3 regions of the Massilia sp. TWP1-3-3 genome follow, and region 3 is predicted to be linked to each of the others. Evidence: predicted binding sites of a transcription regulator. Region 3 holds the regulator's gene; each other region holds the start of a gene.
What was found. Region 3 encodes HrcA, which represses chaperone genes, less so after heat shock. Its sites were predicted from a motif close to TTAGCACTCNNNNNNNNNGAGTGCTAA; they were not measured.
Positions count from the first base shown of each region.

Region 1: the regulator HrcA is predicted to act here: its motif matches at 4,116-4,142, upstream of rpoH (RNA polymerase sigma factor RpoH).
Region 2: the regulator HrcA is predicted to act here: its motif matches at 6,589-6,615, upstream of groES (co-chaperone GroES).

Region 1 is NZ_JAFCWX010000004.1:263,288-273,253, forward strand. Features, by position in the region: gene ftsY (signal recognition particle-docking protein FtsY) at 696-2,036, shown strand; gene ACP7D4_RS05810 (cell division ATP-binding protein FtsE) at 2,043-2,702, shown strand; gene ftsX (permease-like cell division protein FtsX) at 2,699-3,619, shown strand; gene rpoH (RNA polymerase sigma factor RpoH) at 4,265-5,164, shown strand; gene ACP7D4_RS05825 (ACP phosphodiesterase) at 5,278-5,868, shown strand; gene ACP7D4_RS05830 (hypothetical protein) at 6,094-6,420, shown strand; gene ggt (gamma-glutamyltransferase) at 6,448-8,196, shown strand; gene ACP7D4_RS05840 (hypothetical protein) at 8,220-9,635, opposite strand; gene ACP7D4_RS05845 (ABC transporter ATP-binding protein) at 9,632-9,966, opposite strand, start outside.
Region 2 is NZ_JAFCWX010000006.1:151,074-161,039, reverse strand. Features, by position in the region: gene ACP7D4_RS08095 (S9 family peptidase) at 1-1,048, opposite strand, end outside; gene ACP7D4_RS08090 (hypothetical protein) at 1,082-2,929, opposite strand; gene ACP7D4_RS08085 (ABC transporter ATP-binding protein) at 2,938-3,855, opposite strand; gene ACP7D4_RS08080 (GntR family transcriptional regulator) at 3,864-4,274, opposite strand; gene groL (chaperonin GroEL) at 4,529-6,178, opposite strand; gene groES (co-chaperone GroES) at 6,221-6,511, opposite strand; gene ACP7D4_RS08065 (hypothetical protein) at 6,797-7,048, shown strand; gene ACP7D4_RS08060 (cell division protein ZapA) at 7,045-7,356, shown strand; RNA gene ssrS (6S RNA) at 7,402-7,582, shown strand; gene ACP7D4_RS08050 (EVE domain-containing protein) at 7,641-8,108, shown strand; gene ACP7D4_RS08045 (methyl-accepting chemotaxis protein) at 8,175-9,770, shown strand; gene ACP7D4_RS08040 (sulfite exporter TauE/SafE family protein) at 9,870-9,966, shown strand, end outside.
Region 3 is NZ_JAFCWX010000007.1:132,325-142,290, reverse strand. Features, by position in the region: gene ACP7D4_RS09080 (alkaline phosphatase) at 1-807, shown strand, start outside; gene ACP7D4_RS09075 (alkaline phosphatase) at 832-2,229, shown strand; gene ACP7D4_RS09070 (hypothetical protein) at 2,219-2,896, shown strand; gene ACP7D4_RS09065 (hypothetical protein) at 3,115-3,774, opposite strand; gene ACP7D4_RS09060 (hypothetical protein) at 3,810-4,418, opposite strand; gene ACP7D4_RS09055 (HAD family hydrolase) at 4,633-5,349, shown strand; gene hrcA (heat-inducible transcriptional repressor HrcA) at 5,499-6,512, shown strand; gene fur (ferric iron uptake transcriptional regulator) at 6,551-6,979, opposite strand; gene ACP7D4_RS09040 (outer membrane protein assembly factor BamE) at 7,070-7,630, shown strand; gene dapB (4-hydroxy-tetrahydrodipicolinate reductase) at 7,645-8,451, shown strand; gene ACP7D4_RS09030 (acyltransferase family protein) at 8,503-9,966, opposite strand, start outside.

The sequences.
Region 1 (9,966 bases), on a different contig from region 3:
TCGTGCCGAAATCGGCCGAAAGCGGGCAATATCATCAGCAATCGCGAAATTTGCCGCCGTGGGCATGGGGCCAGGCCCCGGGCGTAGCGAATTCCGAAACATCAGCGAATCGGACGACCCCTTTGTACTGGCAGGCAAATCGTTGGGCTTTGACATTTGCCGTCGCCATTAACACAAAGCTTGTCGATGTGGCATCCATAGGCGGGATTGCGTCCCTCCTCTGGTAAAATACTCGCCATCCATTTGATCGTGCCCGGCGCCGCCGGGCGTGTGCTTGCAGCCCCTCCCAACACATACCAATGTTTAGTTTTTTTAAGAAAAAACCACCTGCTCCGGTCGCGCCGCCGCCCCCTCCAGCGCCGGTAGAGCAAGCTCGGGCCGCGCCGTACACCGCACCCGTTGCGCCAGTCCCAGAGCCACACGTTGCGCCCCCGCCGGTAGCTTCGCCTATCGCCGAGCCTGCGCCGTTCGCCCAAGCTGCGCTGTCCGCGCAAGCTTCGCCCGTGCTCGTCCCGGCGCCCGTTGAAGCAGTTCCTGCCCCATTGGCGCCGGATGCGCCGTTCCCATCTGCGCCAAGGTTCCAGGCGCCGGTAGCGTTCGAACCGGTGCCGGCGGCAGCGCCGCCCGCGCCGGTTGCCCAGCCTGCGCTGGACGTCCGGCCCGCGCCAGTTCTCGTCCCGGCGCCTGTTGAAGCGATTCCTGCGCCACTGGCGCCGGACGCGCCCTTCCCCGCTGCCCCCGCGCCAGAGGTTCAGGCGCCGGTGGCGTTCCAACCGGCGCCAGCCGCGGCAGCGCCGCCTGCGCCCGTCGCCCAGCCTTCGCCAGTGTTCGTCCCGGCGCCTGCGGAGCCGGTGCCTGTGGCACTGGCGCCGGACGCACGCTTCCCGGCCGCCCCGGCGCAAGCGCCACAGGCCCCGGTGACGTTCGCGCCAGCGCCGGCGCCTGTCGCCGCAGCGGCCCCAACACTTGGCGCGCGCCGTTACGGCACCACCTCGACCTTCGTGGCACCACCACCGCCGCCACCGCCGCCACCGCCACCGCCACCGCCAGTGTTCGTACCGGGGCCGGAACCGGCCGTCGAACTCGCCCCGCTGATTCCCGAGACTGCCGAACGCCTGGGCCGCTCCGACTCCGACCGCAAGCGCTCCTGGATGGAACGCCTGAAAGCGGGCCTGTCCAAGACCTCGAACAACCTCGGCCTACTGTTCGTGGGCGCCAAGATCGACGAAGACCTGTACGAGGAACTGGAAGCGGCGCTCTTGATGGCCGACGCCGGCATGGACGCCACCCAGTTCCTGCTCGACGCGCTGCGCAAGAAGGTTCGCGACGACAAGGTGCAAGACGCGGCCGGCGTGAAAAACGCGCTGCGCTCACTGATGCACGCGCTGCTGCTGCCGCTCGAAAAACCACTCGAACTGGGCCGCCACGAGCCGCTGGTGATGATGATCGCGGGCGTCAACGGCGCCGGCAAGACCACCACCATCGGCAAGCTGGCCAAGCACATGCAAACCTACGATCAATCGGTGCTGCTGGCCGCCGGCGACACCTTCCGCGCTGCCGCGCGCGAACAATTGATGGTCTGGGGCCAGCGCAACAACGTCACCGTGATCGCGCAAGAGTCGGGCGACCCCGCCGCCGTCGCCTATGACGCAGTGCAATCGGGCAAGGCGCGCAAGATGGATGTCGTCATGGTCGACACCGCCGGGCGCCTGCCCACCCAGTTGCACCTGATGGAAGAACTCAAGAAGATCAAGCGCGTCGTGGCCAAGGGCATGGAAGGCGCTCCGCACGAAATCGTGCTGGTCATCGACGGCAATACGGGCCAGAATGCGCTGGCCCAGGTCAAGGCGTTCGACGATGCCTTGGGCTTGACCGGCCTGGTGATCACCAAGCTCGACGGCACGGCCAAGGGCGGCGTGGTGGCGGCCATTGCGCGCACGCGTCCGATCCCCATCTATTTCATTGGCGTCGGTGAAAAAATTGAAGACTTGCAGCCATTTAATGCGGCAGAATTCGTCGAAGCATTGCTCGGATAAGGCCACATGATTGAATTCAAGAATGTATCAAAGCAGTATTCTCCGGACGCCATTGCACTGCGCGACGTGTCGCTGACCATTGCCAAAGGCGAACTGGTCTATCTGGCCGGGCCATCCGGCGCCGGCAAGTCGACCTTGCTCAAAATGATTGCCGCCATCGAGCGCCCGACGTCCGGGCAGATCCTGGTCAATGGCCAGGATATCTGCAAGCTCAAGAAGGCAAGCGTGCCTTACCTGCGCCGCAAGCTGGGCTTGATTTTGCAGCAGCAGCGCCTGCTGACCGACCGCTCCGTGCTGGCCAACGTAATGCTGCCGCTGATGGTGCTGGGCGACGCCAAGGGTGAAGCAGAGCGCCGCGCGCGCGCCGCGCTGGCCCGCGTCGGCATGGAAGAGCGCGCCTTGGCGCGGCCGCTGGAATTGTCGGGCGGCGAACAGCAGCGCGTGGCCATTGCGCGCGCCATTGTCAACCGGCCCCAGATCATCCTGGCCGACGAGCCGACCGCCAACCTCGACCGCGCCGCCGCCGACAAGGTGCTCGACGCGCTGCGCGCCTTTAACGCTGCCGGGGTGACCTGCATGATTTCCACTCACGACGAGTACGTGCTCGACGGCGCCGCGCGCGTGATCCATCTCGACCACGGGCACGTCACGGGAGAAGCCGCATGAAGAACTGGCTGCGTCAACACCGCTTTGCCGTCGTGGCGGCGCTCGATAATGTGCGCAAGGCGCCGGGCAGCTTCCTGTTCAATGTCTTCGTGGTTGCCATCGCCCTCACGCTGCCGTTCGCCGGCCTGACTTTGCTTGAAAACATACGGCCGATGTCGCAGCAGCTGTCGGTCGATCCGGAAATCAGCATGTTCGTGACCCCGGCCACCACGCGCGAGCAAGCGCAGGCCCTGCAGCCGCAGATACAGGCGCTGCTCAAGGACCGCAAGGCGCGCATTGCCTTTGTGCCGCGCGAGGAAGCGCTGGCGAGCCTGAACGCCAAGGGCAGCCTGACCAACGTGATCGATACGCTGGGCGACAATCCGCTGCCCGATGGCTATGTCATCAAGCTCGACAGTTTTGGCACGGCGGCCGATGCCGGGAGTGTCGATGCGGTGGCGGCGCAGTTGCGCATGCTGCCCGGGGTGGAGGCGGTGCAGGTGGATTCGGCATGGGTCAAACGCCTGGCCGCGCTGATGGGCGTGCTGCGCACCGTACTGTTGTTGCTGGCGGTGACGCTGGGGATGGTGGTGGTAGCGGTGGTGTTCAATACCATCCGCCTGCAGGTGCTCACGCAGCGCGGGGAAATTACCGTAAGCAAACTGCTGGGCGCGACCGATAATTTCATCCACCGTCCGTTTTATTACACGGGCATTTTGCTGGGTCTATGCGCCGGTGGCGTGGCGCTGGGGGCCGTGGCGCTGGCGATTCAGCCCTTGAATACGTCGATTGGGGAATTTGCGCGCTTGTATGCGTCGCAGTTTCAGCTGTATCCGCTGCATCCGCTGGCGATGGCGGGCTTGCTGGCCATCAGCGCGGGTTTGGGGCTGGTTGGGGCGATGCTGTCGGTGCAACGCCACCTTGCGCGCCTGAATTAGGCCGGCGGCGGCGCCGTGGCGGAAAAGGGGGCCGCCGAGGTCTGCGCTTTTGCGCCCTACGGTCAGCGCAGTGGCGCGCAAAACGACGTTGATGAGTTGCGGCAAGTAGGGCGGAAAAGCGTAGCGCATTCCGCCATGTCCGCGTCCCGTTAACGCATGCATGGCGCAAAAGGGGCCCGCCGAGGCCTGCGCTTTTGCGCCCTACGTCAACGCGACATTTGGCAACCAGAAACCTGAATAACATCGTCCTCGCGAACGGAGCGGTGCGCGGAGGATGTAGTGCTGTTGCACCATCGCCACTTTCCGACAGCCCCCTACGTGCGGGAACGAACAGTTAGTCGCCCCATCAAAGCGTATTCTTTCGATTCCCCCGTTCGCGCAACAGTCTTGCGAAATATCAATAATCGTCTTGTGCGCTGCACTAAAGTGAGATTTGCCCGGATTAGTGACGTGTTGCAATACTTCCATTACCTATCAGACCCATATAACGGGCCAATTGGCACTCTGCGCGGGAGAGTGCTAATATACGCAAGTGTATGGCGGGGCAACAATATTCCGCCGCCAGCATCAGGTACCAACTGTCGCGCCGGGGTGTCTCCTGCCTGTGGCGCCACCTTATGCAGCAAGCTACTCTAGAGGAAACACATGACTACGTTGTCCGCACAATCCGCATTGATCCCGAGCGCCAATCGCAATCTGGGACTCGGCTTTACTGGCAACCTTGGCAATATCGACGCCTACATTTCGGCAGTGAACCGCCTGCCGATGCTCACCCACGCCGAAGAAATCTCGCTGGCTACGCGCCTGCAGGAAAGCAACGACTTGGCTGCAGCGCAAGAGCTTGTGCTGTCGCACCTGCGCCTGGTGGTGTCGATCGCCCGTGGCTACCTCGGCTATGGCTTGCCGCATGCCGACCTGATCCAGGAAGGCAACATCGGCCTGATGAAAGCGGTCAAGCGCTTCGACCCGGCCCAGGGCGTGCGGCTGGTGTCGTACGCGATGCACTGGATCAAGGCCGAGATGCACGAGTACATCCTGAAGAACTGGCGCCTGGTCAAGGTCGCCACGACCAAGGCGCAGCGCAAGCTGTTCTTCAACCTGCGCAGCAACAAGCAGGGTCTGGACGCGATGTCGCCGACCCAGATCGATGCCCTTGCCAAGCTGCTCGACGTCAAGCGCGAAGAAGTGATCGAGATGGAAACGCGCCTGTCGGGCCGCGACATCGCGCTCGAAGCGCCGACCGACGACGAAGACGACAAGTTCTCGCCCATCGCCTACCTGTCGTCCGACCTGTCGGAGCCGACCAAAGTGCTCGAGGCCGAGCAGGTTACGCGCCTGCAGTCCGAGGGGCTGGAAACGGCGCTGGGCAAGCTCGATCCCCGTTCGCGCCGCATTGTCGAAGCGCGCTGGCTGGCCAACGACGACGGCTCGGGCGCCACGCTGCATACGCTGGCCGAAGAATTCGGCGTCTCGGCCGAGCGCATCCGCCAGATCGAAGCGGCAGCGCTCAAGAAAATGAAGGGTGCGCTCGCCGCATTCATCTAAACGCCTCTGGCACGATCGAATGCCGTTCAGCCTGCGCCGAGCGGCATTTTTTTCATGCGTCCGTCATTTCGGGGCCGGGCAAGCAGCGCGAGCCCGGGCGCGTATGATGGCGCATGAACTACCTCGCCCACATCTACCTCGCCCGGCACAGCGACGACGCCATGCTCGGCGCCCTGCTCGGCGACTTCGTCAAGCCGCATGGCGGTGAGCGCTTCAGCGCCGAGATCGAGGCGGAAATTGTCACCCACCGCAAAGTCGACTCCTTTACCGACAGCCATCCCATCGTCCTTGACGCCAAGGCGCTGTTCGAAGGAGCGCACCGCCGCTACGCCGGCATCTTGCTCGACGTGTTTTACGATCACCTGCTCGCCACCCATTGGGCGCGCTACGCCGACGTTGCGCTGCCTGTGTTCATCGCCCGCTTTTACGCGGCCCTCGCGCGCCGGGCCGACACGCTGCCGGCCAACCTGGCGCGCGCGGCGCCCTATATGATCGAGCAGGACTGGCTCGGCTCCTACCTGCGCTTCGAAGGCGTGGAAACTGCGGTGTGCCGCATTTCGACACGCCTGTCCAAAAACGGCCATCTGCTGCGCGAGGGACTGGCCGACCTGCAGGCCAACTACGCGCAACTGGAAACGGGCTTTCACGCCTTTTTCCCCGAGCTGATCGCCTTTGCCGAGAGCCGGCGCACAACAGGGCCATGAAACGGCGCAGGTAGGCGCATCACGCGTCCCGGGCGGCCCGAACTGGCCATTTTGCTATGATCGACCTTTCAACTCAATGCGGAGCATGAACCGATGACCCATCTCATATCCACCCTTGCAGCGGCAGTTCTGCTGGCCGGCTGCAGTGCAGCTCCCGCCACCCCGTCCATGTCCACGTCCACGTCCACGCCGGCACCCGCCACTGCCCCAGCCCAGGAGAGTTCCATGACTTCCAGCGCCACCCTGCTTCCCCAGCGCACCGTGGCCGTCGGCCCGGCCGCCACGCTGCGCTACGATGGCGCGGCCGACAGCCGCTGCCCGCCCGATGTGCGCTGCGTCACCGCCGGCGAAATCAGCTACAAGTTCACACTCTCGGGCGCCGCCGGCACCGAGTCGTTCGACCTGACGAAAGCCAAACCGGCCTTTGAAGCGAGCACCTTCAAGGGCGTGCGCGTGGCCCTCGGCCAGACGGCCGAACCGCCGCTGCGCCCATCGACGGCGTCGGCGCCAGTCGTTATCATGCCGGTGACAGTGAACATCACCAGCCCATAATCCATCATCCATCCACGCCAAACATTCATGTCCAACAACGCGCCGCGCCATCTTGCCCTCACCCTTCTACTCCTGATCGTCATCCCCGCCGGCGCCAAGACGCCGGTGGCCAGCGGCACCGGCGGCGCGGTCGCCACCATCAGCGAGCAAGCCTCGCAATCGGCCATGACGATCCTGAACCAGGGCGGCAATGCGATTGACGCGGCGGTGGCGGCAGCAGCCACGCTCGGCGTGACCGATCCCTTCAGTTGCGGCATTGGCGGCGGCGGCTTCATGGTCATTTACCTGGCGCGCGAAAAGCGCGTGATCACGATCGACCACCGCGAAATGGCGCCGGCCGCTTTTACGCCGACCGTGTTCCAGGAAAACGGCAAGGAGCTCGACTTCGACACCGCAGTGGCCAGCGGCAGCGCAGTGGGCGTGCCCGGCACCGTGCGCGGCTGGCACGAAGCGCTCAGCCGCTATGGCAGCATGTCGTTTCGCCAAGTGCTCGCGCCAGCCATCGGCGTGGCCAACAAGGGCTTTGCCGTCAGTGAAACATTCAATCATTTGACACGCGAAAATGAAAGAAAATTTCAGCTTTTTACCAGCACCAGCGCACTCTATCTGAAAAACGGCAAGGCGCTGCCCGTGGGAACGCTGCTCAAGAACCCCGGCATGGCCAAGGCTTACGGCGAAATCGCCGCGCGCGGCCAGAAGGCCTTTTACAGCGGGCCGATGGCGCGTGCGATGGTGGCCGCCGTCAACCAGCCGCCGGTGGCGCCCGGGGTCAAGGTGCGCGCCGGCAGCATGACGCTGGCCGACCTGTCCAACTATGAAGCGCGCATCCGCCAGCCGCTCAAGAGCACCTACCGCGGCTACGAGCTGTATGGCATGCCGCTGCCGTCAAGCGGCGGGGCAACCGTGGCCGAAGCGCTCAACATCCTCGAAGCCTACGACCTGGGCGCGATGCCGCGCGCGAACGCCGAACACTTGTATCTTGAAGCGAGCCGGCTCGCCTTTGCCGACCGCAACGCCTACCTGGCCGATCCCGAATTCGTCGAGGCGCCGCTGGCCGGCATGCTCAGCAAGGAATACGCGACCAAGCGTCGCGCGCAGATCAGCGCCCAGCGCGCTGCCGGCAAAGTGGCCGCCGGGGACCCGTACCCATTCCAGAACGACGTCAGCGTGCCGCTGCGCCCGCCCCAGGCGCGCGTGATGGCCGAAAGCGCGCACACCACGCACCTGGCGGTGTCGGACAAGGAGGGCAATGTCGTCGCCTACACCTTCACCATCGAAGCATGGGGCGGCAGCGGCATCGTGGTGCCCGGCTATGGCTTCGTGCTGAATAACGAAATGACGGACTTCGACTTCAGCGGGCCGCACCCCAACGTGCCTGAACCCGGCAAGCGGCCGCGCTCGAGCATGGCGCCGACCATCGTGCTCAAAGACGGCAAGCCGGCCTTCACGGTGGGCAGCCCGGGCGGCTCGACCATCATCACCACGGTGCTGCAGACAATCGTCAACTACCTCGACTTCGACATGACGATGGATAAGGCGATCAACGCGCCCCGCCTTAGCCAGCGCAACGACGTGACCACCGACACCGAGCCAGGCTACATCGGCGGCGCGGCCGCCAAGGGGCTCGACAAGCTTGGCCACAAGTGGGGCGCCCAGCCCGAAGAAATCGGCGCGGCCAATGCCATCGTGTTCAATGCCGACGGCACGGTGACGGCGGTGAGCGAAGGCGCGCGCCATGGCAGCGGCAGCGCGCTGGTGCAAAAAGCGGGGCACTGATCACCCTTCAGTAGCCGAAGCCACTAGCCGAGGCGCCCGGCGGGAAACTGCACGGGTGCGCGGGCCATCTTGTAAAAGCGCCGGGCCAGCAGCGCGGCGGTCAATGCGAGCATCAAGACAAACACGCCATCCCACAGCGGCTCGTTGGCGCGGGTAAAAAACAAGGCCATGACGCCGACCAGCGCCAGCACCGGAGACACGAGATTGCCAACGCCCCAGTTCTTTGCCTGGTGCGAATAGTCGCGCAAGATCCAGCCGATCGCCGCCAGGCAAGGCAGCGCCAGCGACAGGATGCCTTTCGCTTCGTACCAGCCGCCGCCAAGCAGCGCCACCACGCCCAGCGCGAAAATGGTGCAGGTCATCCATTCGCCAAGCGCAATGGCGAGCAAGCGTCGCGCCAACACGCTAGAGAGCACATTGGCGTCCGGCGCCAAGGGCGAGAGCCGTACCAGCGCCTGTTCGCGCTGCGTTACGTACATGCTCAGCACGAACCGTTGCAGCGCGACTGCCTGCAACCCCACGGCACCCCCGAACGCGCCCGGCATGATCGAGGACAGTACCTGCGCGGGCACTGCCGGTGCGCCCGACCACAAGTAGCCGGCCCTGGCCAGTAGCGCCGCCACACCGAACACGAACAGTGGCCATACTGTACTGAAGCGTTGCATGTTCGGCCCCAGGGCGTGCATCAGCAAGTTGGCGCGCTTGGCGCCGCTGCGCAGGTCGCGCTTGAGTAGCCATGCGTAGAAAGGCAGGCGCGCGCCGCTGCCGTGCCTGAAACGCTGCAGCACGAGCATATCATTGTTGGCGCCTTGCTTCACCTGTTGCCGATACAGCTTCCAATGCCCTTCGCCAGCACAGGGAAAGACCACCCGCAAACCGTGCCAGGCCAGCGCCAGCGTGCACAAGCCTGCTGCCAGCAGCGCGCCGGGATGCGAGAACTTTGCCAGTAACGCCGGGCTGTTGTGGGCGTAAGCGACAAAGGCGACCAGCGCGGGCGCGAGGACCTTGCCATCCCTGCGCGCGCCGCATGCGATGCCGACCGCGGTCAGTTGGGCCGCCAGCGCGATGAACGTGAGCTCCGGATTGCCCATGGCCGACGCCAGCAGCGCCATCGGCGCCAACGACACCGCCCACACCAGCACGGTGGTGCTGCGCACGGCGCGGTGCAGGTGCGGAACCAGGCCTGCGTTGACCGGCGTGTGCTGCCGGATCACGCCAAGCACGTAGCGCATCCACAGAAACAGCGACAGCATCGACAAGGGCACGCTGAAACCGATGATTCGCGCCGACTCGGGCGCCGGCATGAACGCGGCGGCGCCGGCGGCCATCAGCGGCGCGAGCATGAGCAGCAGCGCGGAATACACCTTCACCATCGTCGGGCGTGCGCCATAGACGGCAGTGCGCCAGATCGCGAAGCAGGTGCGCCAGGACGGGCTCATTGGGTCACCTCGGCGAACAGCTCTTCCAGGTTGAGCGCTTCAACCCGCAGCGCCGGCTCGCGCGCGGCCAGCGCCAGCGCCGGCGCGCTTTCGCGCACGATGATGCTGGTGCGCCCGTCGCGCCCTGTGCTGCGCCGCAGCTCTCCCGGCAGCACCGCGCCGGCCAGCAGCATCTGGGGGCCGACCACGCGGCGCGCGTTTTCCATCAACTCGTCGAGCGCGCCCTGCAGGACGATGCGGCCATCCTGCAGAAATGCGACATCGAGCGCCACCCGTTCAAGGTCGGACAGGATGTGAGTCGAGAACACGACCGTGGTGTCGCGCTCGATCA
Region 2 (9,966 bases), on a different contig from region 3:
TGTCGCTGGCGGCAATAGTGATGTTCGCATCAGGGAATCGTTTGGCCACGTCGGCGGCGCCCTGGCGCGCGGCGGCGTTCAAGCCATAGTTGCGGCGCGCCGGCGAATCGTAGACGGCCAGCAGCGGCGTGCGCGATAGGGGCGAGACCACGGCCTGCTTCAAGTCCGACAGCGCCAGCGGGTCGGTGTGCAGCACGCGCGTGGCGTGCGTGGCCAGGTCCACCTGGACCAGCGCCTTGCGCTCGCCCGCATGGTTGACGACCATCGTCAGCGTGCGAGCGTCGGGCGAGGCGGCCACCAGTTCGCAGGCGCGCAGCCGCTTGCAGCGCGCGGCCTCGACCCATTTGCCGTTTTGCCGGTGCGAGACGACCTGCGTGAAGTCCGCTTCCCGGGTACGGATGAAACTCACCTGGCCGGCGCCGTCGATGAGAAATTCGTCCACTTTCTTGCTGCCCTCGTAGATCACCTCGCTGTTGCCGTCGATGCCGATGCGGCTGATACGGTAGGCGCCGGCGGCGCGGTCGAATTCTTCGGTGATGCCGTGCCGTGGCCGGCTAGGGTCGACGAACAGGAATTGCTGCTCCGTCTTGGGATCGAACGCGGCCAGCTTGCTGCTGGCGCCGGTGGCCAGCGTCACCTGGGACAAGGCGTCGCCGCTGTCGAGAAAAATGAACTTGGCGTCGCTCGACCAGGAGGGATCCTGGCGACCGGAAATGGCCAGCAGTTTTTTCTTGTCGCCGGTCTTGATATCCAGGACGTACAGCGTCTGTGCCTGGCCGTCCGACTCGAGGAAGGCAAGCGATTCGCCGTCCGGCGAGAGCTTCACCTGGCTCAGGCGCGAGCGGCGGCTGAAGTCCTGGTCCTTGATGGGCGCCGCCGCCGGCATGGCGGCAATGCGCGCCAGCAGCGGCTTGAGCGAGCGCGTTTCGAGCGCGCGCGCATCAAGTGCTGTGGCGGTTTGCGCGGCGCTCGCGCCCAGGCAGGCGAAGGCGATGGCCAATGCCATGGCGCAGGCCGAACCGTTGCGGGCGATTTTTGGGGTAAGCATGGTGACTCCTTTGGTGGACAAGACTGCTTGTTGTTATGAGGCCGCAAGCAACACGGCGGCCGGCGTGGAAGACTTCAGAAAAACCGGTGGGCGCGCCTGCAGCACCATCAGGCATGCCAGCGCGGGCGGCCCAAGCAGCAGGCAAGCGGCCAGCCAGGCTGCCCTGCGCAGCACTGTTACGCGCGCGCCGCGCAGCCAGTAGTACCCGCCCAGTGCCGACAACAAGGCGGCGAGCAAGGCCGCGATCACTACGTCATCTGGGCGCGCGCGGTCCAGGGGATTGCTGTAGCGGGTCTTTGCGCGGTCGAGGATGCGGCCTTTGTCGAGCAGCGCGTCGGGCAGTGCCAGCAGGTGGTGCAAGACCGGCGACACCCACCAGTCATGATGCTCGAACAGCGCAGGGAAGTCATGCGCGAGCTCTCGCCGCGCCACCTCGCGCGCATGGCCGGCTGCGTCGACCAGCATGATGACCTGGCTCGCTTCGCTGCCGCCGGTGATCATGTCGCCGCCAAAGCTGAACGAGACCAGCGCGCCGTCGAGCAGGGCGGCGATGTCGATCCGGTCAAGGCTGCTGAACGCTTGCGGCAGCGCGATGCTGTAGGTCTCCTGCAGCGCTGCTCCAGGCGCGGGCCTGGCAAAGGCGATCAGGCGCAGGTTGGTGATGACGTACCAGACGTCGCCCGCCTCCATCGGTTCGCGTGCCAGCGTCTCGGGTGCGCGCAGCTTAAGTAGGGAATGGACCGCTCCGCTGGTGGCGTCGCGCGCCATCAGCTCGTGCGCCAGCAGCAGGTAGGGACCGTCGCCGGGCAGGGGGACGGCGCTGAAAGGTGCATGGTCGCCCATGCCTTTGGCGCCAAGCACGCCGCGCGGCTGCATGGTGTACAGGTCGCGGCCCATAAACAACATGGCGTCGTGGCTGAAGGTCCATTCGATATGGCGTGCCTCATCGGTCAAGCGTAGCGTGTCCAGGTTGCCGAGCTGGTGGCGCACCGGGTACTGCCTGATCGACGGTTCAAAATTAACGATGCCGGTCAGGGCGACCTGGCGCCGCCACTGGAGCGCCTGCGGATCGGTCGCAGAAGTAAGGCCGCGCAGGAACAGCGCCGGTCCTTCGGAACGGGTGGACTCGGTAAAGCCGCCGGCCGGGGACAGCGCGCGGTTCAGCGGGTGTACGCCGGCCAGCATCAGGCCATTCTGGTACATCATGGAGCCGGCCCAGGTCAGGGCAAGGTAAAAGCCGATCAGCAGCGGTGCTGCGGTGGCGGCTAGCGCGGCGCCCGACGGCGGGGCGGTGCGGTCCGGCTTAAAGGCGCCGTAGGCGATGTAGACCAGCAGCGCCAGGCACAGGGCGCTTGGCGCGAGCATCACGTAGCCGGAGGCGAGGTGGCCCATCAGCAGCAGGGGCAGCAGCAAGACCAGGATGGCGCTGCGGCGCCCGCTCAGGGAGACGTAACTGCCGGCCAGCCAGGCCGTCATCGTCAGCAGCACCAGTTCGAGCACCAGCAGGTAGTGGCGCGCATCGACCACGCGGGTGCTGAGCCAGTCGGTGCACAGCACCGTCAGCAAGGCCGGCAGGCCGACCGCGAACACGATCAGCGCGCCGGAGGCGGCCGCGATGGCGCCAAAGATCGCCAGCCGCGCCAGTGGCCGGTGCAGCAGCCAGAGCCAGCGGCTTGGCTGGCGGTAGGCGCCGAACTGCACCATCGCAAACGCCAGTGCGGCCAGCATGTAGACGGCCAGCGCGATCATGTGCGGCTCGTAGCGCAGTTGCAGCAAGTCGAACAGGCGGTTGACGAACAGCTGCAGCAGCAGGTGCGCGGCGGCGAAGATCAGGGCAGCGTTGCGAAAGTGCCGGCACTCGCTGAAAAAAAGCTCTCTCATGGCCGCTCTCAGGCAGCTGCCGCAACGGGCGTGGAGGCTATGTGGCCGCTGGCCAGAAAGCCGTTAACGGCGCGGTCCAGGCTGACCGGCATTGCTTGGGCGCTGCGCGCGCCGAGCAGGGCCAGGCGCGCGCCAAAATCGTCCTGCTGGTCGAAGACGATGAAGTGGGTCAGGCCGTCGATGCGCTGCACCTGCAGCACGCCGGGCAGGTGGGCCAGGCTAGGCTCGCGAAACGGAAATTCGGCCACCCACAGCTGCACCCGTTCGCAAAATTCGCCCGGGGCCGACATGTGGCGCAGCGCGCCGCGTTCTAGGATGATCAGGTTGTCGGCCACGCGCTCGATTTCTTCCATCTGGTGCGAGCAGTAGATGATGGTCGACTCGTCGGCCAGGCTGGAAAACATCAGCGCTTCGAGAAAGGCGCGCTTGGCGACGACGTCCAGCCCCAGGGTCGGTTCGTCGAGTACCAGCAGTTCCGGGCTTTGCGCCAGCGCCAGCGCCAGATTTACGCCGGCGCGTTCGCCGCGCGAGAGCTGGGCGATGCGCTGCTCGGGCAGCACATTGAAGTGGCCAATGACGTCGTCGTAGCGGGCCTGGTTCCACAGGCTGTACTGGCGGCGCTGCATGGCGGTCACTTCGTTGATGCGCATCCAGCCGGGCAGGGTGTGTTCTTCATTGACGAAGCCGATGCGCCCGCGCAGTTGCGGGGTCAGGCGCGCACTGTCGCAGCCGAGGATGTGCGCGCGGCCCGAGGTCGGCGTTTCAAAGCCGAGCAGCACGCGAAACAGCGTCGACTTGCCGGCGCCGTTGGCGCCGACGATGGCGTGGATGCCGCCGCGCGGCACGTGCAGCGTCATGCCGTCGAGCGCGCGCTTGCGGCCGTATTGCATGACGAGGGAGTTGGTCTGGATGATGAAGTCGGACACGGGGCAGCTTAGGCGGTTTTTTTGGAAAGGCTCAGCGCCAGCTCGCCGGCGACGGCGTCGAGCAGCGCCTGGGCCGGGTAATCGAGCCCGATCACGTCGCCCACGAAGCGCTGCACCGCGTCGTCGAGCCGGCGCGAGCGTTCTGCATGGGACAGGCGCTGGCGCGGGATGGCGACGAATAGCCCCAGCCCGGCGCGCGCATCGAGCCAGCCTTCGGCCGTCAGTTCGCTGTAGGCCTTGGCCACGGTGTTGGGGTTGACGGTGAGCTGCTGGGCCAGGCCGCGTACGCTGGGCAGGGCGGCGCCCACGGCCAGTTCACCGCTGGCGATCATGCGCCGCACGCCGTCGACGATCTGGCGGTTGATCGGGCGTGGGTCGCCCGTGGCGATCTGGAGCATTAATGCGGCGCGGCCGGTCATGGTTGCCTCTCTACTGTACTACTACGGTTAGTACAGTAACAGCGGCTTGTCCCCTCGTCAATGATTGATTGATACATACATGGCGAACCGCTGCGACGCTTGTTCGATCTCACTATCGTCTATCTTGCCACTGTTCCGTGGATTGCTCCCGCCGGGGGTGGCGCCACCTCTGAACAAATGCGCACGCAAAAAATAGACATAAAAAAACCTGCAAGGCGCGAACCTTGCAGGCTTTTTAGTCAGGCAAACAGCAATTACATCATGCCGTCCATACCGCCCATGCCGCCCATGCCACCCATGCCGCCACCCATGCCGCCAGCTTGCTTGTCTTCAGCTTGCTCGCATACCATGGCGTCGGTGGTCAGCATCAGGCCAGCGATCGATGCTGCGTTTTGCAGTGCCGAACGGGTGACTTTTGCTGGATCCAGAACACCCATTTCGACCATGTCGCCGTAGGTGCCGTTGGCTGCGTTGTAACCGTAGTTGCCGGTGCCGGCCAACACTGCTGCCACCACAACGGACGACTCTTCGCCGGCGTTTTGCACGATCATGCGCAGTGGCTCTTCCATGGCGCGCATGACGATCTTGATGCCTGCGTCCTGGTCAGGATTGTCGCCCTTGACGGTGATGTTGGCACGTGCGCGCAGCAAGGCTACGCCGCCGCCAGGAACAATACCTTCTTCAACGGCAGCGCGGGTTGCGTGCAGTGCATCTTCAACGCGTGCTTTCTTTTCTTTCATTTCGACTTCGGTTGCAGCGCCAACCTTGATCACTGCAACGCCGCCTGCCAACTTGGCAACGCGCTCTTGCAGTTTTTCGCGGTCGTAGTCCGACGTTGCTTCTTCGATCTGCACACGTACTTGCTTGACGCGCGCTTCGATGTTTTCAGCCTGGCCCGCACCGTCGATGATGATGGTGTTTTCCTTGCCTACTTCGATCCGTTTGGCCTGGCCAAGTTCAGCCAGCGTGACTTTTTCCAGCGTCAGGCCAACTTCTTCAGCGATCACCTGGCCGCCGGTCAGCACTGCGATGTCTTCCAGCATGGCCTTGCGACGGTCGCCAAAGCCTGGGGCCTTGACTGCGCACGTTTTCAGGATGCCGCGGATGTTGTTGACAACCAGGGTTGCCAGCGCTTCGCCTTCGATGTCTTCTGCGATGATCAGCAGTGGACGGCCGGCTTTGGCGACTTGTTCCAGGATTGGCAGCAGGTCACGGATGTTCGAGATTTTTTTGTCGCACAGCAGGACGAATGGGTTGTCCTGGATCGAGACTTGCTTCTCTGGGTTGTTGATGAAGTACGGCGACAGGTAGCCGCGGTCGAACTGCATGCCTTCTACGATGTCGAGCTCGTCGTTCAGGGACTTGCCGTCTTCAACGGTGATGACGCCTTCCTTGCCGACTTTTTCCATCGCTTCCGCGATCCGCTCGCCGATCGAGTAGTCGGAGTTGGCCGAAATGGCGCCAACCTGCGCGATTTCTTTGGTCGTCGTGCATGGCTTGGCGATTTTTGCCAGCTCTTCGACGGTGGCAGCAACTGCCTTGTCGATGCCGCGCTTCAAGTCCATTGGGTTCATGCCGGCGGCCACGAACTTCATGCCTTCGCGCACGATGGCCTGGGCCAGCACGGTCGCGGTGGTGGTGCCGTCGCCGGCGTTGTCGCTGGTGCGGGAAGCAACTTCCTTGACCATTTGCGCGCCCATGTTCATGAGCTTGTCTTTGAGTTCGATTTCTTTCGCAACCGATACACCGTCCTTGGTGATGGTTGGCGCGCCGAACGAGCGCTCGATGACCACGTTGCGTCCTTTAGGACCCAGGGTGACTTTCACTGCATTGGCGAGAATGTTGACGCCTTCAACCATCTTGGCGCGCGCTGCGTCGCCGAATACTACATCTTTAGCTGCCATGTTTTTTTCTCCGAAAATTGGTGTTGCGAGAATATGAGGTGATTACTTGACCAGGACGGCCATGATGTCTTCTTCGCGCATCACCAGCAGTTCGTCGCCGTCAACTTTGACGGTTTGGCCGGAGTATTTGCCGAACAGCACGCGGTCGCCGACTTTGACTTCCAGCGGGCGAACTTTGCCATCGTCCTGGACTTTACCGTTGCCGATGGCGAGGATCTCGCCCTGGTCCGGTTTTTCTGCGGCTGCGTCAGGAATGATCAGGCCGGATGCAGTTTTGGTTTCCTGGTCTAGACGCTTGACGATAACGCGATCGTGCAATGGGCGAAGGTTCATGCAAAACTCCTTAATGTTCAATGGTTTGACTTGCTATTCTTGGCCAGTACACGGCGTGCAGGGCCTGGAAATCATTGTTAGCACTCTCTGCTAACGAGTGCTAATTATAGGGACGGTACCGCGTATTTTCAAGGCATCATCCTTTTTATTTCAATAAACTGCTTGATCTCGCGCAAACTTTTCCTTTCCTTGTCGCCCGTTTTGCAATCATGCTCTGCTTCAATAATCGACGCTAACGTACTGAATCGGTTGACTAAAAATCGTTGACGGCTCTATAGTATTGGGATGATTTCTGAATTCAATGACCTGTCCGACAAAATCGACCGCCTTGCCGCGTTGACGCTGTCCCTACGCCGCGAGAATGCCACTCTGCGCCAAGCCAATGCTTTACTTGCTGCTGAGAACGTAGCCTTCATGGAACGCCTGTCCGAAGCCCAGCGCCGGGTTGAGGCCTTGCTGGCCAGCATTCCCGCCGAGGCCGGCGATGAAGACAACCTTCCCGCCGAAGCGACCATCCATGACGAGGCAGCCCAATGATCCAACTCGATGTCACCCTCATGGGTAATCCCTACCGACTGGCCTGCAAGGAGGGCGAGGAACGCACGCTCAAGGAAGCGGTCAGCTACCTTGACGGCAAAATGTGCGCGCTGCGCGACTCCGGCAAGGTCAAGGGCAACGACCGCATCGCCGTGATGGCCGCGCTGAGCGTGACGGCTGAATTCTTATCCTCGAAAGCGGGACAAGGACCGCTGTCGGACTTGTCGATATTGGAAGTCAAGGAAAAAATCGGTGCCATGCATACCGCACTGGACGACGCCCTGACGCCGCAGGAAAATTTGTTTTAAAACCTGTTTTCGTTTGACATGGCGACACATCGGAGTAAACTCCGTTTCACCCTGCGGTGTTCGCGATTGCCATATATTCCTTGAACCATTTATGTGCACAGGTTGCGGAATTTTGTTTGATGGGAGTGAGCGTCACTTGTTTGACGAACCCGAAATTGAACTAACTGTGACCGCCTTGAACCATTAGGTTCAGGATGCCGGCAAGAACGGCACATGCGGGGTCTTATTCTGTAAAAGCGGTTGCACGCCTTTCGGCGCAACCGCTTTTTTTATGGGCAAACGACATGCGTTACTGGCTGATGAAATCCGAACCCGATGAAGTGAGCATCGACGACGTGCTGGCGGCACCCGGCCAGACGGTGCCATGGTTTGGCGTTCGCAACTACCAGGCGCGCAACTTCATGCGCGACGACATGCAAGCGGGCGACTTGGCCTTTTTCTATCATTCGAGTTGCGCGGAACCGGGCATCGCGGGCGTCGTCGAAATTGCCAGCGGCGCCTATCCGGACGCCACCCAGTTCGATCCCAAAAGCCACTATTACGATCCGAAGGCAACGCGGGAGACGCCGCGCTGGATCAGCGTGGACGTCAAAGCGGTGCGCAAGACGCGCTTGCTGAGCCTGAAGGAACTGCGCAGTTGTGCGGAACTGGAAGCGATGCGCCTGCTGGCCAAGGGCAGCAGGCTGTCCGTGATGCCGGTGGAAGTCTCGGAGTGGAAGTTCATCGATAAGCTGCTGCGCCAGCCAGGGTAATTGCGCGGCGCACGTGCAAACTTGCTGGTAGAGTCGGTAAGATAGTCAAACTCAGTAGCGACGACAATGAAAAACCTGCCAATTGGTGTACGCCTGGGAAGCGTGTTTGCCTTGCTTCTGCTCCTGCTGCTTGCGGTAACCGCCATCGGCGTATGGCGCATGAACAGCGCCAGTGAGATGACGCGCCACATGCTCCACACCCGGCTGCCCAACGAGCGCATGGTCGACGAATGGTTCAAGATAATTGAAGTAAACGCGGCGCGCACCACCACCGCCTGGCGCGCCGTCGATCCGGCCGAGCAAAAGGAGATAGAAGCCGAGATGAAAAAATCGTCGGCCCACGCGACCGAGATTCAAACCATCCTGGCAACGTCGATCACCGAGCCAGCCGCCAAGGCGGCGCTGGATAGCGTGCTTGCCACGCGCGCCGCCTACACCGAAGCGCGCACACGCGTTTTCAAGGAAAAAGCTGCCGGCAATCTCGCGGGGGCCAAGGAAATTTTCGACAAGGAGATGGCCGTCAAGCGCGAAGCCTACCTCGCCAGCCTGGCCCAGCTGTCCCGCACCCAACGCGGCCTGCTCGACCAGAGCGGCGCGCAAATCGATGCCAACTACGCCAGCGGGCGCCAGCTGATGATTGCGCTGGGCGTGCTTGCCGTCATCCTGGCGGCAAGCTGCGCGCTGATCATTACGCGCAGCATCACCCGGCCTATTGCTGAAGCGGTGCGCGTGGCGCGCGCCGTTGCTGCGGGCGACTTGACCAGCAACATTGAAGTCGAGACCAGCGATGAGACTGGCCAACTAATGGGAGCGCTCAAAAACATGAATGACAATCTGGTCGGGCTGGTATCGCAGTTGCGCATTGGCACCGACACCATCAATACAGCATCGCGCGAGATTGCCAGCGGCAATCTGGACTTGTCCTCGCGTACGGAAGAGCAAGCCAGTTCGCTGGAACAGACCGCCGCGTCGATGGAACAGCTGACGGCGACGGTAAAAAACAATGCCGCCCATGCGCGCGAGGCAAACACGCTGGCGATCGACGCCCGGGCGGTGGCGCGCCAGGGTGGCGACGCGGTGAGCGAGGTGGTGGCCACCATGGGTACGATTAACGATTCGTCACGCAAGATTGTCGACATCATCAGCGTGATCGACGGCATTGCATTCCAGACCAATATCCTGGCGCTGAACGCGGCCGTGGAGGCAGCGCGCGCGGGTGAACAGGGGCGCGGTTTCGCCGTTGTGGCGGCGGAAGTGCGCAGCCTGGCGCAGCGTTCGGCGGCAGCGGCCAAGGAAATCAAGGAACTCATTGGCGACTCGGTCGACAAAGTCGAGATCGATTCGCGCCAGGTGGCGCGGGCCGGCGCGACAATGCAGGACGTGGTGGCCAGCATCGGGCGCCTGAGCGGCCTGGTTGGCGATATCAGTACGGCCAGCAACGAGCAGCAAGAAGGCATCGAGCAGGTCAACGTGGCCATCACGCAAATGGACGGCATCACGCAGGAGAACGCGGCGCTGGTGGAGCAGGCCGCCGCCGCCGCAGCATCGATGCAGGAGCAGGCGCAGCAGTTGGCGCGGCTGGTCGACACCTTCAAGCTTGCGCGCGCGTCTGCCGTTCCCGCGCGCCCTGGTCGGCCCGGGCCGCGTGCACTGGCTGCCTGAGGACGGTGCACTCCTTGACGCTGTAGAATGCTTGCTTTCAATATAGGCGAGGCAAGCAGCGATGATACGGACGAAAGCAAGCGCTGCGGGGCGGCGCTGATGGACTGGGGCCTGATCGTCATCTTGCTCATCATGGGCGCGGGCGGCGGCTTCGCTGCGGGGCTGCTGGGCGTGGGCGGCGGCATGGTACTGGTGC
Region 3 (9,966 bases):
CCCTTCAAAGATGGCGGCAAGCGCGCCGACGGGCGCGACCTGGTGGCCGAGATGAAGGCGAAAAACTACGCGTATGCCAGTAACAGCACCGAGTTCACGGCGATTGACCCGGCCAAGGCCGAGCGCGTACTGGCGCTGTTCACTTCCAGCCACATGAGCTATGACCTGGACCGCGACCCGGCCAAGGAACCGAGCCTGGCCGAGATGACGACCAAGGCGATGGACGTGCTGCAAAAGAATGGCAAGGGTTACTTCCTGATGGTCGAAGGCGGACGCATCGACCATGCGCTGCACGAAACCACGGCAAAAAAGGCACTGCAAGACACCGTTGCGTTCGATAACGCCATCAAGGCGGCGCTGGCCAAGGCGCGCGTGACTGACCCTGAATTGAAAAATACGCTGCTGGTCGTTACCGCCGACCATGACCATACGCTGGTGCTCAACGGCTACGCCAAACGCACCGGCAAGACCGCGGCCGGCAATCCGGGCGTGCTGGGCGTGGTCAAGAACTACGTCAGCGGCGCCGTTGAAAAAGACCTCGATGGCGCGCCGTATTCGATCATCGGCTTTGGCAATGGCGAGAACCGGACCCAGTCCAGCCGCGCTGCCGTGACAGCCATGGACGAGAGCGTGACCGGCGCGGCCACCTATCACCAGGAAGCCGTGGTGCGCATGGCGGTGGGCAGCGAAACCCACGGCGGCGCCGACGTCTTCCTGGGCGCGGTGGGCAAGGGCGCCGACACCTTCAGCGGCACCATCGACAACACCAAAGTATTCGGCCTGGTCAAGACCGCGGCCGGTCTGTAACTGATTATGCAAAGGAACCTACACATGAAACGCACCCTGTTATCGGCGGCCTTGCTGCTCTCCTTTGGCGCTGCGCAAGCGGCCGGCGAAGCGAAAAACGTGATCTTTTTCCTGGGCGACGGCATGGGCCCGACCACCGTCACCGCTTCGCGCATCTACAAGTACGGCGAGGATGGCTCGCTCACCATGGACAAGCTGGAACGCAGCGCGCGCATCAAGACGTACTCGAACGACGCCCAGACCACCGACAGCGCACCGTCGATGGCCGCCTACATGACGGGCGTGAAAATGAACAACGAGGTGATTTCGATGTCGGCGGCCACCCAGGCGACGCCGCCGGGCAAAGACGCCAACGGCAACCTGGGCGTGAACAACTGCGCCGCCAGCGGCAACGGCGTGGCCGTGCCCACCATCCTGGAACTGGCCAAGGCCAAGGGCAAGGCCGTGGGCGCCATCACCACCACCGAACTGACCCATGCCACGCCGGCCACGACGTTTTCGCACATCTGCAACCGCAACGCCCAGTATGCGATCGCGGCCCAGGCCGTGCCGGGCGGCGCCGGCTACAATGCCGCGCTCGGTGACGGGGTGGACGTCCTGATGGGTGGCGGGCGCAACCATTTCACGCCGTTTGACGCCGTCGCCAACAAGGCCGGGCGCGCCGACGGGCGCAACCTGCTGACCGAACTGGCGGCCAAGGGCTATACCGTGGCCGCCACCAAGGCGGACATGGCGGCAGCGCCAGCGGGCAAGAAATTCATCGGCCTGTACAGCAGTAAGAGCCACCTGGAATATGAACTCGACCGCAGCGCGGCAGTGCCGCTGGGCGAGGGCGCCAGCCAGCCGAGCCTGGCCGAGATGACGGTCAAGGCCATGGACTTGCTGTCGCAAAATACGAACGGTTACTTCCTGATGGTCGAAGGCGGGCGCATCGACCATGCGCTGCACGGCACCAATGCCAAGCGCGCGCTGACCGACACCATCGCTTTCGACGACGCCATCAAGGCGGCGCTGGACAAGGCCAAGCTGACCGACCCGACGCTGGCCAACACGCTGATCGTCGTCACTGCCGACCATGACCACACGCTCGCCTTTAACGGTTACGGCAAGCGCGGCAGTTCGGTGCTGGACGTCACGCGCAACTACAAGGATGGCCAGCCGAGCAAGGATGCCGACGGCAACACCTACACCACGCTGGTGTTTGGCAATGGACCGAACCGGCCCGCCGTGCGCGCTAGCCTGGACAGCAACACCGTCATGGGCGACAACTACCTGCAGGAAACCGGTGTGCGCCTGGCCAGCGAAACCCATGGCGGCGGCGACGTCAAGCTGCTGGCCACGGGCGCCGGCGCCAAGGCATTCAAGGGCACGCTCGACAACACGACCGTGTTTGGCCTGCTCAAAACCGCCTTTGGATTCTAAAGTGCGCGCCGTCCAGCTACTGCTCGGCGCCGCTATGCTGTCGGGCGCCTGCTGCCAGGCGGCGCAGGCGGCCCCGCCGCTCGATTTGTCGATCGCCTACTACAGCCGCGTGACCACCCCGGAAGGGGTCACGCGCGAGGCGCGCTACCAGGACAGCATGCTGCGCCGGCCCGGCCACGTCTGGGTCACGCGGGTGCTGCCGGCCGGTCCCGCGCCGGCCCGGCCGGCCCACGCCGAATTCAATCCGGTGCTGCTGGCGCGGCATGTGATGCTCCAGCAGGGCAAGGTCAGTGTCGAGTTTGTCGATCGGCGGGGGCGCGAGCGCGTGGCGGTGCCGCCGGCGGAATACGCCAACGTCGGCTTTGATGGTTCGTGGGAGAATGCGGCCTCGCTGCTCGATCCGCGCCGCGTGATGTCGCTGCCGTTGTCGGCGCGGCCGTCGCCGGTGGCCGGGGCGCAGTGGCGCGAACGGGAGCGCGACGGCATGTTCGAGCGCGTGCTGTGGGATGCGGCGCGCGAGCTGGCGCTGGTCATCGAGAGTGGCGACAAGGCCGCCACGGTGTTCAAGCGGGTGCAGGTGACGGTGCAGCCGGGCTTAGCGCCGGTCCTGCCATGGACCACGCTGGCCGGTTACGCGCACAAGGAGTATGCCGACTTCCTCGACTAGCACGCCGCTCCGCATGCCACGCCAACAGCCCGGTGCGCGCACCGGGCTTTTTTGCGGCCAGAATTTTGCGGCCAAAAAAAAGCCCGCTAGAAGCGGGCTTGAAATCCAATTCTTTTGAGGAGAGTTGGAGGAGACAAGTACAGTATGCTGCAGCGCAAAATATAAATCTAATTTATATTTGGAATATCAGATATCTTCGCAGCAAATATCTCCGTCAATCAAGGTTTCGCGCACACGACATCAATGACGATATCGACGTCGCCCATGTCGCCGGCCACCATGGTCGGCAGGGCGCCGGGGGTTGCCACCTTGGGCACCAGCTTGCACATGGTGACCAGGTCGGTTGGCTGCTGGAGGATGGTAATGCCGTATGACGTGCCATACGTGATATTTGGATACGAATAGGCGGTCTGTGCGACGGCGTCGGTAACGGTGAACGGGGCCAGGTCATTGCTGCCGTTGATCAGCTTCAAGCCAACATAGCTGGCGCCGGTGCCGCTGGCGGTGATGCTGCCAGTCACTGTGTGCGGATTGTCGGTGCAAACGATGCCCATGGTGATCGAGGCGCGCTGGCCGGCCGTACCGGTGGCCAGGAAGTTGGGCGTGCAGGTCTGGTGCGGCGGCTGGCCGCTTGGCGTTTCGCGCACCGCCACCTTGAACTGCGCACCGTATTCAATGGTGTTGGGAAATGCGAACGTGGTCGCGTTCTTGCCAACCGTAACAGTCTGGCCGCTCACGGTCTCGACCAGCACCAGGCTGTCGTAGCGCAGGTTCGAGATCTGGCCGGTGATGTCGAACGTGGCCTTGCCGCCGCAAGCTGCCAGGCTGGCCGCAGCCAGCGCGATGAGGATGGCGGGGCGCAAAAAAGATGATGTCATGTGTTCTCCAGTATTATGGTGAGTGGCGGTCGCGCTCAATTCGGCTTGCAGCTGATGGCAATGTCATTGACCGCCGCCTTGGGCATGGTGCCGGCCGACTTGTCGATCGTGCAGGTGCTGCCTGGCGGCTGCTGGAGAACGGTCAGCCCGTATGGCGTGCCTTCGGCCACCTGGCCGAACTTGGGGTTGTCAACCGTCGGGGCGGTCATGCTGAAGGTGGTCGCGCCGGCGGGAATCGTCACCTTCTGGCTGCCATTGTTAATGATCAGTTCGCCAGTTAGCCCCTTCACGGTGCCGCCCAGCGGGAACGTGGTGACCACGCAGCCGATGAAAATGCGTCCCGGGCTGACGGCGCCGGTATTGCCCTTGCCGTTCAGGACCGTGCACGAGTCGACGTTGGGCGGACGGTCGATAATGACGATGTCATAGTCGCTGTCGATCGGCACCAGGTCGGGGAAGATGTACAGGGCCCCGGGCGGGACGGCGACGGCCGGGCGGCCCATATTGCTGATCTTCAGGCCGTCGCGGGTGACGCCACTGAGTCCCATCGAGATTTGCAATTCGCCTTGACCGCTGCCACCGCAGGCGGCAAGGCCCAGGGCGCACGCCAACCCAAGGGCGGTACACAGGTAACTTTTTTTCATGACTTCTCCGAAAACAAACTGATGTGGGCGGGCAAGCCTGTCGCCGGGCGCCGCGTGACTGAATTGGTCGTCATTTTAGTGCATTTCGTATCATGGCGGCTCATTGGCTTGTTTCATCATGTAAGCGGCTTGACGAATAGGCATCGGCCCCGGCGGATTGATTTTCCGCCTGCGGCTCGCTATGCTAGGCACTTCCCTGCAACCGAAGAGCACCATGCCGACGCCGCCACGCCGCCCCTGGCCCAAGGCCATCCTGTTCGACCTCGACGACACGCTGTGGCCGATCGCGCCCGTCATCGTGCAAGCCGAGCAAACGCTGCACGCGTGGCTGCAGCAGCATACGCCGCGCGTGGCCGAGCGTTTCTCGATCGACCACCTGCGCCTGGCCAGGCTGGCGCTGCTCGCGAGCAAACCCGAATTCCACCTCGACCTGGGCGCGCTGCGCCGCGCCGGCCTGATCTCGGCGTTCGAGGAGGCAGGCGAGGATTTGGACCTGGTCGAGCACGCCATGGTGCATTTTTTTGCCGCGCGCAATGCCGTCATTCCGTATGACGATGTGGTGCCGGGCCTGCTGCGCCTGAAGGGCCGCACGCTGATCGGCTCCATTTCCAACGGCAACGCCGACTTGCAGGCGATCGGGCTGGCGCACCACTTCCAGGTATCGGTCGCGGCCCACCAGCTCGGCTGCGCCAAGCCTGACGCCGCCATTTTTCACGCCGCCTGCGCCCAGTTGGGCGTGGCGCCGGCCGAGGCGCTGTACGTGGGCGATGACGTATTGCTTGACGTCCAGGCTGCGCAGCGGGCCGGCCTGCGCGCGGTCTGGCTGAACCGGACCGGCAGCACGGGTCACTTGGCGCACGGCGTCGCGCCGGACGCCATTTGCGGCAACTTTGACGAGTTGCTCGACTGGCTGCAGCGGGAATATGAATAACTGCGTGAATAACTGCGTGAATAAGTGCGTGAATGAGTGCGTGGATGAGCGCGTGGCTCAGTGCGTGGCTGAGTGCGAACTTGTCCCCGTCGCTGCGGCGAACGTGCATAATATGTCCATGACACCACGCGCGCACTAGTTAGAACATCATGTCCCTCGATATCCGGGCTCAAACGCTGCTCAAGGCACTGGTGGAACGCTATATCGCCGACGGCCAGCCGGTCGGCTCGCGCGCGCTGTCCAAGATTTCCGGGCTCGATCTGTCGCCGGCGACCATTCGCAACATCATGGCCGACCTGGAAGAAATGGGCTATGTCGCCAGCCCGCATACGTCGGCCGGGCGGGTGCCCACGCCGCGCGGCTACCGCATCTTTGTCGACACGCTGCTCACGGTGCAGCACATCGACGAGCACGCGGTGCAGTCGCGCATGCGCTTGCCGTCGCAGCAGCCGCAAAAGCTGATCGCCAACGCGGCGCAAATGCTCTCGTCGCTGTCGCAGTTCGCCGGCGTGGTGCTCAGTCCCCGGCGCGAGTCGGTGTTCCAGCAGATCGAGTTTTTGCGCTTGTCCGAAAAGCGCATCTTGCTCGTCATTGTCGACCCGCGCGGCGACGTGCAAAACCGGCTGCTGCTCACCGAGTCCGACTACACGCCCAGCCAGCTGATCGTGTCGGCCAATTACATCAACCAGAATTACGGCGGCCTGTCATTTGACGACGTGCGCCTGCGCCTGAAGGGCGAACTGCGCCAGTTGCGCGACGACATGGGCCGGCTGATGCAGGCTGCGGTCGAGGCCGGCAGCGAAGCGATGGAAGACCAGTCGGACGACATGGTCATCTCGGGTGAGCGCAATCTGCTCAGCGTGTCGGACCTGTCGTCGAACATGACGTCGCTGCGCCAGATGTTCGACATGTTCGAGCAAAAGACGGGCTTGATGCAATTGCTCGACGTGTCGAGCAAGGCGACCGGGGTCCAGATTTTCATCGGCGGCGAGTCGAACCTGGTGCCGATGGACGAAATGAGCGTGGTGACGGCCCCGTACGAAGTCAATGGCAAGATCGTGGGAACGCTGGGCGTGATCGGACCCACCCGCATGGCCTACGAGCGGGTCATTCCGATTGTGGATATTACGGCCAAGCTGTTGTCGAATGCCTTGAGCTTGTAGAGCGCAACAGCCCGAATGGGCCTGGCGCAGTCGCGCCCTTAATTGCGGTGGGGGCACTCTTCCTTGACGCAATTGCCGTAAATGGCCAGCGCATGCTCGGCAATTTTAAAGCCGCGCTCGACGGCCACCTTGTGCTGGCGCGATTCGATTTCTTCATCGTAAAACTCTTCCACGCGCCCGCAATCGAGACACACCAGGTGATCGTGGTGCGAGCCGGCGTTGAGCTCGAAAATTGCCTTGCCCGTCTCAAAATGGTTGCGGTTAAGTAAGCCCGCTTGCTCGAACTGGGTCAGCACGCGGTACACGGTGGCCAGGCCGACGTCCATATTCTCGGTCAGCAGCATTTTGTAGACGTCCTCGGCCGTGAGGTGGCGCACCTCGCTGTTCTGGAAAATTTCGAGGATTTTCAGACGCGGCAAAGTCGCTTTGAGGCCGCTGGCTTTCAGGTCGCTGGGGTTGTTACTCATGTTTGTTACTCGTAGATTGGCGGAGTGCTTTATCATATAGCGTTTCTGGCGGAGGTGCCCAACCTTCCGTTTAACGTTTTGAGGTTACCTATGCGTGTCGATACTGTTGTTTTGAACCGTTTGCGCATCTGCGCGCCGCGCGCAGCGGCCCTGGCCCTGGCCGCGCTGACGCTGGCCGGATGCGGCACTTTCGGCTCGCGCGCCGGTCCCGCTGCCCCGGCCACGCCCCCCAGCGCCGGCGCCCAGACGGTGACGACGACCAAGCTGCAAAAGTTCTTCTGGGTCTTCTCGCCGTATCGTCCGGATATTCAGCAGGGCAACTTTGTGTCGAAGGAAATGCTGGCCCAGGTGCAGGTCGGCCAGACCCGCGACCAGATCAAGTTCATCCTCGGCACGCCGCTGCTGACCGACGTCTTCCACCAGGATCGCTGGGATTATCCGTTCTACATGGCGCGCGGCAATGGTGAACTGACCTCCGCCAAGGTCGTCATCTTCTTCAAGGACGACAAAGTCGAGCGTTTCGAAGGTGGTAACTTGCCGAGCGAGCAGGAGTACATTGCCCGCATCGCCGGTCCGGCCAAGCTGAAACGCGAAAAGGACGTGCCGAAGCAGGAAGAAGTGGGCGCCGCGTCCATCAAGATCAACAAATAAAGGCGGGTGGCGCGATGGACCAACTGAAAATTGCGGTAGCCGGCGCCAACGGGCGCATGGGGCGGATGCTGATTGAAGCGATCGCCGAGGCGCCCGACATGCTGCTGAGCGGCGCGCTTGACATGGCCGGTTCGGCCAGCCTGGGCCTGGACGCCGGGGCGTTTTCCGGCAAGCCCACGGGTGTGGCGATTGCCGCCGACCTGGCGCAAGGTCTGGCGCAATCGCATTTCCTGATCGACTTTACCCGTCCCGAAGGTACGCTCAAGCACCTGGCGTATTGCGCCGAGCATGGCATCAAGATGATCATCGGCACCACCGGTTTTGACGAGGCAGGCAAGGCGGCAATTCGGGCGGCGGCGGAAAAAACCGCCATCATGCTCGCGCCAAACATGAGCGTGGGCGTGAACGTCACCCTCAAGCTGCTGGAGATGGCCGCCAAAAGCCTGGCCGAAGGCTACGACATCGAAATTATCGAAGCGCACCACCGGCACAAGGTCGACGCGCCATCCGGCACCGCCCTGAAGATGGGCGAAGTGATTGCCGACGCGCTCGGGCGCGACCTGAAGTCGTGCGCCGTGTACGGCCGCGAAGGCGTCACCGGCGAGCGCGACCCGTCCACCATCGGCTTTGCCACCATCCGCGGCGGCGACATCGTGGGCGACCATACCGTGCTGTTTGCCGGCACGGGCGAGCGGATCGAGATCAGTCACAAATCGAGCAGCCGCGTCACTTACGCCCACGGCGCCCTGCGCGCCGCGCGCTTTTTGGCCGGCAAAACGCGCGGGCTGTACGACATGCAGGATGTATTGAATCTGTCGTAATCGCAGCAGTGCGATGCGCAGAGCAGGAGCGACGACGGGGGGGGCTGCCGACTATGGATGATGTCCAGCCAATAGAGGATCGAGGTGCCGCATGATCAGCGGCGCTAATGCCGTTTGAGCAAAATACAAGGATGCTGGCGGCGTCAAGTGGCCGTAGTCGTACGTCACCAGCCCAGCCTTCCGGTCATCGCCGACGTAGATCATGCAGCCTTCTTTGTTGCAAAATGCATCCATCGCCGACAGATAGTCAAAACCACCCGCACCGCGAACATACTTGTGCTGCAAGGCCGTATCACTTCTTGACGCGGCGACCATCAGATTTTCCTTGGTCCGCTTCGGCGTATGGTTCCAATATTTGCGAACAACCACCTGATACAGGAACGGTGCATAGTGCGGCACAGGGCCGACGACAATCACTGCTTTGACGCCCAGCAATTTCGCGCGCGCGGTCAGCGCCGTCAGGTTGTTGGCCGTATCGTGCCCTTCGCTCTGCCCGATGACTAGAACCGTCGGCTTTTCTTTTTCCATTACTTGAAAAGCAAACGCATTGGATCGGTTGCAGTACTTGCGGCTGCCGGGCGTGCTGCTCGGAAAATTCGCCACACATCCAGAACTTGCCACCTGGAGAATGGAGATCGAGGTCGGTAACACCTTGCGCAGTCCGAAGTTGTACTGTTGGGCGTGGGAGTCTCCCCAGATCATGACCTTGATACCGGTTTTCGGGATATAGCAATCCGTATTGATTGCCTTGCGTGGTTCCATCGTTATCTTGCCTGCCCTGTAGCTTTCCACGTCGAAAAAGTCGCATTCTATCCGGTAAGCTTCAAGAAGCCCCTGCTTGGTGGCGTACGCCCAGTCAGGCAAGGAGTTTTCGAAGTACTGGGCGTACTCGGTCCGCTCATCGACGTCGGTGCCGGGCCGAAAAGGGAGTCCGTTCTGGACAAACGTCCATACACCAGCGGCACCTACCGTGACACCAAAAGCGAGCAAAAGTGCAGCCTTCGGCACTCTGATCCTTGCTTTTCGAAATGGCAATTCTACAAATTTGTAGGTAAGCACGGCGAGAATCAGACTGATGAATATGGCCAGCATAGCGCCGATAAAGTCCAGTTCGTTGGCTCCGACGATTCTCATGTAAGTGATAACTACCCAGTGCCAAAGATAGAGCGGGTAGCTGATCAGTCCTATCGACACCAGCATTCTGTTGGCCATCACGTGCTTGTTAAGCCACGCTTGCGGGCCGGCTACGATCATTAACACTGATCCAGACACCGGCAATAGGGCCAAGAAGCCTGGGAACACGCTATCTTTGTCGATTACCACGACCGATGCAATTAACAGAACCCCGCCCGACAACGATAATACGTTGCGGGCAGCGGCAGAATTATGTATCCGCGATGAAGATATGCCATGAAAGATGCCGTGGTAAGCGGCAATGCTACCGACGAGTATCTCCCAAAATCGGTATTGCGGCATGTAGAAAGCTGCCGAACGACTAACCGTCAGTATGTGGAC